Regions from separate parts of the Streptomyces sp. NPDC016845 genome, predicted to be linked through region 2. Evidence: riboswitches for the same ligand, from Rfam matches in the RefSeq annotation. Region 2 holds a riboswitch; each other region holds the start of a gene.
What was found. Region 2 has a riboswitch for cyclic di-AMP ahead of ACH4RC_RS03685 (M23 family metallopeptidase). Riboswitches for the same ligand answer to the same signal wherever they lie in the genome.
Positions count from the first base shown of each region.

Region 1 (3,266 bases), on a different contig from region 2:
CGGGCCGCACCACGCTGTGGATCGAGGACGTGCCGTCGTAGTAGATGGACTCCTCGCGGACGTACGCGCCCGGCTTCGGCGCGTGGATCATCATGCCGTCGCCGAGGTACAGGCCGACGTGGCTGATGTCGTCGTAGAAGAAGACCAGGTCACCGGGTTGGATGTCGGACAGCGCGACCGTCGTGCCGGACTCCACCTGGTCCCAGGTGGTGCGCGGCAACGAGATCCCGGCGGCCTTCCACGCCGCCTGGGTGAGCCCCGAGCAGTCGTACGAGTCAGGGCCCGTGGCGCCCCACACGTACGGCTTGCCCTCCTGGGACTTGGCGAACGCCAGCGCCTTCGCCGCCTTGGCCGCGTAGCCGGACGAGGTGCTGCCGGAGGTGTCCGACCCCGTGGACCCGGTGGAGCCCGACCCCGTGGACCCGGTGGAGCCCGACCCCGTGGACCCTGTGGACCCGGAGCCCGAGTCGGCCTGCTCCTGGGCCGCCTCCTCCGCCGCCTTGCGCTTGCGCTCCTCCTCCGCCTTCTGCTTCGCCGCCAGCTCGGCGGCCTTCTCGCGGGCCGCCTGCTCCTTCTTCTTCTCGATCGCGGCGAGCCGCTGCTTCTCCTCCGCCGTCAGCTCCGAGAGCAGCACGCGCGCGTCGGAGAGCTTCGACTGCACGCTCTGCTTCGACGTCCGCAGATCGGTCTGCGAGGAGGTGAGCTGTCGCAGGTTCTCCTGCGCCTCGGTGCGCTTCTTCGCGGTCGCCCGCTGCTGCTCCTGGTAGTCGTCGACGGCCTTCTTCTGGTCGGCCGTCATACGGCTCAGCAGCCGGTCCTGCGCGAAGTAGTCCTCGGGATCGTCCGCGAGGAACATCGTCGCGGTGTCGCTCATCCCGCCCGTCCGGTACTGCTCGGCGGCGAACCGGCCCAGCTCCTGGCGGGCCGTGTTCATCTTGTCGGTGCGCTTCGCGATGTCGTCGAGGAGTTTGTCGACCTGCCGTTTCTTGCTGTCGGCCTGCTCCTTGGCGGCGTTGTACTTCTGCGTGGCGGTCTCGGCCTGCCGGTACAGGCTGTCGACCTTCTTCCGCACCTCTTCGAGGCTCGGCTTCGCCGGCGCGGGCGCTGCCTGCGCGGTCTGCGAGAGGAGGGCGACCGAGGTGAGGGCGGCGGTCGTGATCCCGACCGCGGGGGTGGTGCGCAGGCCACCGGTCATCCGGGAGCGCGTGCGCGGCTTGCGGTGCGACGCCAAGGCTGGCGACTCCTTCCGTGGTCCGCCTACCGGGTTAGCTGTCGGGTTCGGGCGTACGGAAGGCTGCCCTACGGCCGGCTGCCCGCTGTCGTTGTCGCTGACGTCGACGACGGGCCTTCGGGCCGATTCACCCCAAGGTCGGTGGGTCCCCGGTTCCCTGCCTCACGGCGTACGGGACTCGGCGGGGGCTGCCCGCTCGCCGCGGCGCTCGCGGTCGTGGGGACGGACTGCCCGCGCAGCACCGTAGCCAACTCGTGTTGCTGCTGTGAAGGACGTTGTTCGATATGCCCGATACATTTTCGTGACCTTGGCGACAGTGAGGCGCCGAGTCCTGAAGGAGGGGGCGGGGTGTCAGTGGGTCCGCCTAGACTCGTACGGCGATGAGCAGCCTCTTTGACGACAGCTTCCTGGCGGGCCTCCAGAACCGGACCGATGGGCCCCCGCCGCCGCCCGACAGCGAGCACGAAGGACCGGAGCCCGAGCCGATCCCGGACGATCTGTTCGGCGGGAAGTTCGACGCGCCCCCGGCCAGGGACGAGTACTACCGCGGCGGCGCGCCCCGCCCTGCCCTCGACCCGGCGGCGCTGCTCGACGGGCTGAACGAGAACCAGCGGGCGGCCGTCGTGCACGGAGGCTCGCCCCTGCTCATCGTCGCGGGCGCCGGTTCCGGCAAGACCCGCGTCCTCACCCACCGCATCGCCTACCTCCTCGCCGAGCGCGGTGTGCACCCCGGCCAGATCCTCGCGATCACCTTCACCAACAAGGCCGCGGGCGAGATGAAGGAGCGCGTCGAGTCCCTGGTGGGCCCCCGGGCCAACGCGATGTGGGTCTCCACCTTCCACAGCGCCTGCGTGCGCATCCTGCGCCGCGAGTCGAAGAAGCTCGGCTTCACCTCGTCGTTCTCGATCTACGACGCCGCCGACAGCAAGCGGCTCATGGCCCTGGTCTGCCGCGACCTGGACCTCGACCCGAAGAAGTTCCCGCCGAAGTCCTTCAGCGCCAAGATCTCGAACCTGAAGAACGAGCTGATCGACGAGGAGGACTTCGCCAAGACCGCGGCCGACGGTTTCGAGAAGTCCGTCGCCCAGGCGTACGCGATGTACCAGTCGCGGCTGCGCGAGGCGAACGCCCTCGACTTCGACGACCTGATCATGACCACGGTCAACCTGCTGCGCGCGTTCCCCGACGTCGCCGAGCACTACCGGCGCCGCTTCCGCCACGTCCTGGTCGACGAGTACCAGGACACCAACCACGCGCAGTACGCGCTGGTGCGCGAGCTGGTCGGGCCCACGGAGGGGGAGGACGCCGACCCCGCCGAGCTCTGCGTCGTCGGCGACGCCGACCAGTCGATCTACGCCTTCCGCGGCGCCACCATCCGCAACATCCTCCAGTTCGAGGAGGACTACACGGACGCGACGACGATCCTCCTGGAACAGAACTACCGCTCCACCCAGACGATCCTCAGCGCGGCCAACGCGGTGATCGAGCGCAACGAGTCGCGCCGCCCCAAGAACCTCTGGACCAACGCGGGCGCCGGCTCCCAGATCACCGGCTACGTCGCGGACACCGAGCACGACGAGGCCCAGTTCGTCGCCGAGGAGATCGACCGGCTCACCGACGCCGGCGAGGCCAAGGCCGGGGACGTCGCCGTCTTCTACCGCACCAACGCGCAGTCCCGTGTCTTCGAAGAGATCTTCATCCGCGTCGGCCTGCCCTACAAGGTCGTCGGCGGCGTCCGCTTCTACGAGCGCAAGGAGGTCCGGGACGTCCTCGCCTACCTGCGCGTCCTGGCCAACCCCGAGGACTCCGTCCCGCTGCGCCGCATCCTGAACGTGCCGAAGCGCGGCATCGGCGACCGCGCCGAAGCCATGATCGACGCCCTCTCCCAGCGCGAGAAGATCTCCTTCCCGCAGGCGCTGCGCCGCGTCGACGAGGCGTACGGCATGGCGGCCCGCTCGACCAACGCCGTGAAGCGGTTCAACACCCTCATGGAGGACCTGCGGACCATCGTGGAGTCCGGCGCCGGACCGGCCAC
Region 1 covers NZ_JBIRPI010000003.1:41,722-44,987, forward strand. The annotation lists gene ACH4RC_RS10530 (NlpC/P60 family protein) at 1-1,231, opposite strand, end outside; cyclic di-AMP (ydaO/yuaA leader) riboswitch at 1,239-1,425, opposite strand; gene pcrA (DNA helicase PcrA) at 1,612-3,266, shown strand, end outside.
Region 1: linked by a shared signal. The riboswitch ahead of ACH4RC_RS10530 (NlpC/P60 family protein) and the one ahead of ACH4RC_RS03685 (M23 family metallopeptidase) in region 2 are both predicted to bind cyclic di-AMP.

Region 2 (3,266 bases):
GCGCCTCCCGTTGATCGATCAAGGTATTCCATTATGAGCCGCGGGCGCGGAGGTCAGGAGGCGGACTCCAGATGCGCCTTGATGAGGTGCGGGTCCACGAAGCCCTTGGCCGTCACGCGGTCCCCGGAGGACTCCCCGCGCAGCCTGCGCCCGATCCACGGCACCAGGAACTCGCGCGCCCAGTGGATGTCGTCGCGCCGCACCGCGAACGTGCCGCGCGGCGGGAGGAGCGGCCACGCCTGCTCGGGGTCGGCGGGCACGTCGAGGCCGAGCGCCTGGGCGGCGCGCAGGGCTACGCGGGTGTGGCCCTCGGCGGAGAGGTGGAGGCGGTCCTCGTCCCAGGCCCTGCGGTCGTGGATGGACTTGAGGGACCAGAGGTCGAGCACCGGGCAGCCATGGCGGTCGGCGATGGCGCGTACGTGCATGTTGTACGTGGCGATCTTGCCGCGGAGGTGCTTGAGGACGGCCACGTCGCGGGTGTCGAAGCCGGTGGCGACCATGACGGTCCCGGCGGCCTCGGCGAGCCGGGCGACGGCCTTCTCGAACCGCTCGGCCACGTCGTCCGGGTCGGTGCCGGGCCGGATGATGTCGTTGCCGCCCGCGACGACGGTGACGAGGTCGGGGGCGAGTTCGACGGCCTTGGGAACCTGGTCCTCGACGATCTGGTCGAGGAGTTTGCCGCGGACGGCGAGGTTCGCGTAACGGAAGGTGTCCTCGGGGGCGCGGTCGTCGAGGAGGACGGCGAGCCGGTCGGCCCACCCGACGAAGCCGCCGTCGGGGCCGGGGTCCCCGACCCCTTCGGTGAAGCTGTCCCCCACGGCCGCGTAGGACCGAATCGTTCCGCTGTTCGTCGCGCTGACCGTGCCGCCGCTGAGTGCTCTCGATTCGTTTGCCACGACCACACATCTTTCACCTTCGGATGTGACCTACGCGATCGTAACCAGGGGTTGACGAGGGGTGAGAAAACACACTCGGCGCCCGGGGAATAACCCCGGGCGCCGAAGAACACGCAGGTGCGGTGGTGTCAGATGCTGACGCCGTGGCCGCGCAGGTACGCGACCGGGTCCACGTCGGAGCCGTAGTCCGGGGACGTACGGATCTCGAAGTGCAGGTGCGGCCCGGTGACGTTGCCGGTCGAGCCGGACAGGCCGATCTGCTGGCCGGCGGTCACGGTCTGCCCGGCGGAGACGCCGAGGGACGACATGTGGGCGTACTGCGAGTAGCGGCCGTCGGCGTGCTTGATGACGACCTCGTTGCCGTAGGCGCCGTCCCAGCCGGCCGAGACGACGGTGCCCGGGCCGACGGCCTTGATGGCGGTGCCGGTGGGCACGACGAAGTCGGTACCGGTGTGGTAGCCGCTGGACCACATCGAGCCGGAGGCGTGGTAGGCGGTGCCGGTGGAGCCGTCGACGGGCTTCACCCAGCCGGAGCTGTCGCTGCTGCTCGCGGTGGCCGTGGTGGAGGCCTTCTGCTCCGCGCCGTCCAGCGTGAGCTTCATGCCGGGCTTGATGCGGTCGGCGTCCGAGCCGACGACGTTCTTGTTGGCGTCGTACAGCTTCTTCCAGCCGCCGTCGACCTTCTGCGCGTCGGCGATCTTCGAGAGCGTGTCACCGGACTTGACCGTGTAGGTCTGCGCGGTGGTGTCGCCGGTCGCCGCGTGGGCGCCGGTGGCGCCGATGAGCGGCAGGGCGAGCGCGGCCCCGCCGGCCGAGACGACGGCGGCGGCGCGGGTGATGCGCCGGGTCTTCGAGCTGCGGTGCTTTCCCTGAGCGGGCATGCCGGTTTTCCTCTCCGTCGCCTACGAGGTGAGCTGTCGGGTTCGGGCTGGAGCTGCCCGGCCGCGCCCGCCGTACGGGACACGACTTCACCCCTAGCCGCATGGGGGAATTCCCTGGCGGCGTTCTGCCTGTGGGTCCCCCGCTCCTGCCGTCACGGGTCGTTGTACGGGATTCCGGGCGGCGGCAGGATTAGGCGTTCCGTCCGGAGTGAATGGTGACCGTAATGCAGTGGCAAAGGCGGCGACAAACAGCGAATTCGCCGGAGGGCCCGCTTTCTTGATCGTCTGAGGGTTTCCTGTGTCACCCAGCGTCAATGGACAACCTTTTCCGCCGTTACGCCGCTTAGGAATTCCGCAGAATGCAATGCCGGTCGGTCGCCACGGACGGTCACGGTTATGAGCCTGCTCACCCTCCCGGCCCGGGGACCGTCCGGAGCGTGTGTCGTATCGTCGGAGCGCGCCCGCCGACACGAGCAACGCGGGCGACTCGACCCGGGAGGAGCCCCCGTGACGCAGCACGCCCCGTCCACCGAGCCCGAGCTGACCGGAGTGCGCAACTTCCGGGACGTGGGCGGCCTTCCGGCCGTGGACGGCCGGCGCGTGCGCCCGGGTGTGCTCTACCGCAGCGGCCACCTCGCGCACGCCACCGCCGAGGACGCCGCGTTCCTCGCCGGGCTCGGCCTGCACACGATCTTCGACTTCCGCAACGACGCGGACCAGCGCCTCGACGGCGCCGACGTGGAACTGCCCGGCGTGCGCAACGTGAACCTGCCGCTGACCGACCCGGCGGACGGCGCCGAGTTCTGGCGGATGGTGCGCGACGGGGACATAGAACAGCTGCGCTCCCTCCTGTCCGAGGGGCGCGCGGCGAACCGCATGATCACGTCGTACCGGGCGATCATCTCCGAGCGCACCGCCGAGCACAGCCGCGTCCTGCACGCGCTCGCCGAGGACAGCGTGCCCGCGCTGATGCACTGCGCGGCGGGCAAGGACCGCGCGGGCCTGTCGGTCGCGGTGACGCTGCTCGCCGTGGGCGTGGAGCGGGACGCCATCGAGGCGGACTACCTGGAGTCGAACGCCAAGCACCGGCGCTACAAGGTGCGGCGCAGCGGCACCACGGCCGACACCTACTCCCCCGAGGTCATGGAGCTGCTCAGCCCGCTCTTCGACGCCCGCGCCGAGTATCTGCGCGCGGCGTTCGACACCATCGAGGAGACCTGGGGCACCGCGGACCGCTACTTCGCGGAGGGGCTCGGGTTTGGCGCGGCCGACCGCGACCGGCTGCGCGAGCGCCTCCTCGACTGAGGCCCGGCCGCGCTTCTCACTGGTTGGCGCCCAGCGTGAACAGCATGTAGATGAAGGCGGCCAGGGCGTGGCCCGCGAAGACGTAGACGAGGACCCGCACCCAGATGCCGCGGGGCAGCTTGTCCTCGATGTCGCGGTTCTCACTCATGTCAGACCTCTCGGGTCGGGCCGGCCGCCGGGCCGA
Region 2 covers NZ_JBIRPI010000001.1:884,410-887,675, reverse strand. The annotation lists gene ACH4RC_RS03695 (MBL fold metallo-hydrolase) at 1-32, opposite strand, end outside; gene ACH4RC_RS03690 (SGNH/GDSL hydrolase family protein) at 54-896, opposite strand; gene ACH4RC_RS03685 (M23 family metallopeptidase) at 1,025-1,777, opposite strand; cyclic di-AMP (ydaO/yuaA leader) riboswitch at 1,783-1,968, opposite strand; gene ACH4RC_RS03680 (tyrosine-protein phosphatase) at 2,285-3,082, shown strand; gene ACH4RC_RS03675 (DUF6126 family protein) at 3,099-3,230, opposite strand; gene ACH4RC_RS03670 (helix-turn-helix domain-containing protein) at 3,232-3,266, opposite strand, start outside.

Region 3 (3,266 bases), 750 kb from region 2:
GAACATCTGAAGGGCAGCATCACATGGCTGAGCGCCGCGTCAACGTCGGCTGGGCCGAGGGCCTCCACGCCCGCCCCGCCTCCATCTTCGTCCGCTCGGCCACCGCGGCCGGCGTCCCTGTGACGATCGCCAAGGCCGACGGCAACCCCGTCAACGCCGCGTCCATGCTCGCCGTGCTCGGCCTGGGCGCCCAGGGCGGCGAGGAGATCGTCCTCGCCTCCGACGCCGAGGGCGCGGACGCCGCGCTCGACCGGCTGGCGAAGCTGGTCGCCGAGGGCCTCGACGAGCTGCCCGAGACCGTCTGATCTGTTTTTCACGGCGCAGCCGCGCGATTCCTTTCGGGACGCGCGGCTTCGTCGTTTTCGAACTTCGGCCCAATTCGGTCCCGCGATAAGCGAAGAATTCTCCACCACTTTGTATACGGGCTTTCTGTTAATTCCGGAGCCTCGCCGTGTTTACGGCATGTTGCGAAGTCCTCACCGGGCCGCCCGCGCGCGGGACCCGCAGTTTGTGGGCCGGCGCGGTGCGTTCGGCATGGCGGGCGGTCAGCGTGCGGGCGCGCTCGGCGTCACCGCGCGCCACGGCGTCGACGATGGCGCCGTGCTCGGCCCAGCACTCGGCCGGCCGGTCCGGGCTCTCCACGGCGTACATCCACGCGATCTTGTGCCGGAGCTGAGCGAGCAGGGCGATCAGGCCGGGGCTGCCGGAGGCCTGCGCGAGCGTCTCGTGGAACCAGCCGTCCAGGGAGCGCAGATCCTCGTCCCGGTCCGCCCTGGAGCGCTCCTGACCCAGCCTGACCAGGCCGCGCAGGACTTTCAGATGGGCCTCGGTGCGGCGCTGCGCGGCCCGTGCGGCGCCCAGCGGTTCGATCAGCAGCCGGACCTCCAGGAGGTCGGCGGCCTCCTGTCCGGTGGGTTCGGCCACGCACGCGCCCGCGTGCCTGCGCGTGACGACGAACCCCTCGGCCTCCAGGGTGCGCAGCGCCTCGCGCACGGGCACGCGCGAGACCCCGTAGCGGCGCGCGAGCAGCTCCTCGGTGAGCCTGCTGCCGCGCGGGTGGACGCCCGTGACGATGTCGTCGCGAATCGCGGTGCATACCGAGTGCGCGGGAATCCGCATGCTTCGACCTCCGCTATTGATCCCCGCACAAAGCGGTTGACCGACGCCCTTGCGGGCGCGCTCACAGCAACTTCGCTCCGACTCTATTCCACGGTTCCCGAATTTCCGACGCCGGACCGGAATTCAGGGATAACTTTTGGCCAGACGGCAAGGACCGGACGGCCGGGAAGTCGGCGGGCGGCCCGGTCGCACGCGAAAGCCCCGGCTCGGTGAGCCGGGGCTTTCAGGGCTTGCGGGCCTTGCGGGGCGGTTGCCGCGTACGTCAGACGTTGACGCCGTGCGAACGCAGGTACGCCAGGGGGTCCATGTCGGAGCCGTACTCCGGGCTCGTACGGGCCTCGAAGTGCAGGTGCGGGCCCGTGACGTTGCCGGTGGCGCCGGAGAGGGCTATCTGCTGGCCGGGGGTGACCGCCTGGCCGACGGAGACGCCGATGGAGGACAGATGACCGTACTGGGTGTACGTACCGTCGTTCATCTTGATCACGATGTTGTTGCCGTACGCGCCGCCCCAGCCGGCCTCGACGACGGTGCCCGCGCCGACGGCGTGCACGGACGTGCCGCTCGCCGCGTGGAAGTCGATGCCGGTGTGACTGCCGGAGGACCACAGGCCGCTGCTCGCCTGGTAGCCCGTGGAGACGTACGAGCCGGAGATCGGCGCGACGAAGCTGTTGAGCAGGCGCTTGCGCTCGGCCTCGCGGGCGGCGCGCTCCTTGGCCTCGCGCTCCTTGGCGGCCTTCGCCTCGGCCTCGCGCTTGGCCTCCTCCGCCTTCTTCCTGGCCTCGGCCTCGGCCTTCGCCTTGGCGGCGGCCGCGTCGGCGGCCTTCTGCTGGGCGGTGGCCTGCGCGTCGATCTGGGCGGCCAGGGAGTCGCCGATGGCGATCGCCTGGGTCAGGCCGTTCTGCTCGGGGGCCGCGGGGGCGGCGAGCGCGGGGGCGGCGAGGCCGCCGACGACACCGGTCGTGGTGAGCGCGGCGACGCCCGCGACCTGCGCGGTGGTGCGCGTGATGCGGCTCGGACGACGGTGCTTCCCGGTGGCACGGGTGAACGCCATGCGGTGGCTGATCCTTTCCTTCCCTCTCGCCTACCGGGTTAGCTGACGGGTTCGGAGCAGGAAGGTCTCCTACGGGCCCTCTCCCCTGCCTCACGGCCGGAAGAGCGCCCGATTCACCCCAGGGACTGCGGTGGGTCCCCGGCTCCCCTGGCTCGCGCCGTGGGGGACTCGGCGATGACTGTCCGGTGTCGCGGGCGCGACGCATGTCTGGCGGACAGCCGCACTGACGCTAAGGGGCACCACATTTGTTCGACAAACGGATCCCGGCTTTTGTAGCGCACACCACAGGCCAGACGGGCAACCTCCGTACCAAAACGGGCATATACGGGAACTCGTGCCGACCCACGCCAATCCGTGCCGACTCACACCAAGAGAGCCCCGGCGGCCGTGGTGGCCGCCAGGGCTCCGTGGGACGAACCGGGGCGTACGGGGCGGGGGTCAGCCCGCGACGACGGTCACCTCACCGATGCCGAGAGCCCTGACGGGCTCCGCGATCTGCGCGGCGTCACCCACGAGGACCGTCACCAGGCGGTCCGCCGGGAAGGCGTTCACGACGGCGGCGGTGGCCTCCACGGTGCCCGTCTCGGCGAGCCGGCGGTACAGCTGCGCCTGGAAGTCGTCCGTCAGGTGCTGCTCGTCCTGGTCGGCGAGGGTGCTCGCGACGGCCGCGGCCGTCTCGTACTTGAGCGGCGCCACCCCTACCAGGTTCTGCACGGCCGTGTCCCGTTCGGCGTCCGTGAGACCCTCGGCGGCCAGGGTGCGCAGCACCTTCCACAGGTCGTCGAGCGCGGGTCCGGTGTTCGGGGTGTCCACGGAGCCGCTGATGGCGAGCATCGCGGCACCCGTCCCGTCCGGCGCGGAGAGCAGCACCTGGGAGAAGGCCCGCACACCGTAGGTGTAGCCCTTCTCCTCGCGCAGGACGCGGTCCAGGCGCGAGGTGAGCGTGCCGCCCAGGCAGTACGTGCCGAGGATCTGCGCGGCCCACACGCGATCGTGCCGGTCGGCCCCGATCCGGCCGATGAGCAGCTGCGTCTGCACCGCGCCCGGACGGTCCACGATGATGACGCGGCCGGTGTCGTCGGCGGTGACCGCCGGG
Region 3 covers NZ_JBIRPI010000001.1:133,604-136,869, reverse strand. The annotation lists gene ACH4RC_RS00565 (HPr family phosphocarrier protein) at 24-305, shown strand; gene ACH4RC_RS00560 (GntR family transcriptional regulator) at 433-1,119, opposite strand; gene ACH4RC_RS00555 (M23 family metallopeptidase) at 1,382-2,170, opposite strand; cyclic di-AMP (ydaO/yuaA leader) riboswitch at 2,183-2,354, opposite strand; gene ACH4RC_RS00550 (M16 family metallopeptidase) at 2,609-3,266, opposite strand, start outside.
Region 3: linked by a shared signal. The riboswitch ahead of ACH4RC_RS00555 (M23 family metallopeptidase) and the one ahead of ACH4RC_RS03685 (M23 family metallopeptidase) in region 2 are both predicted to bind cyclic di-AMP.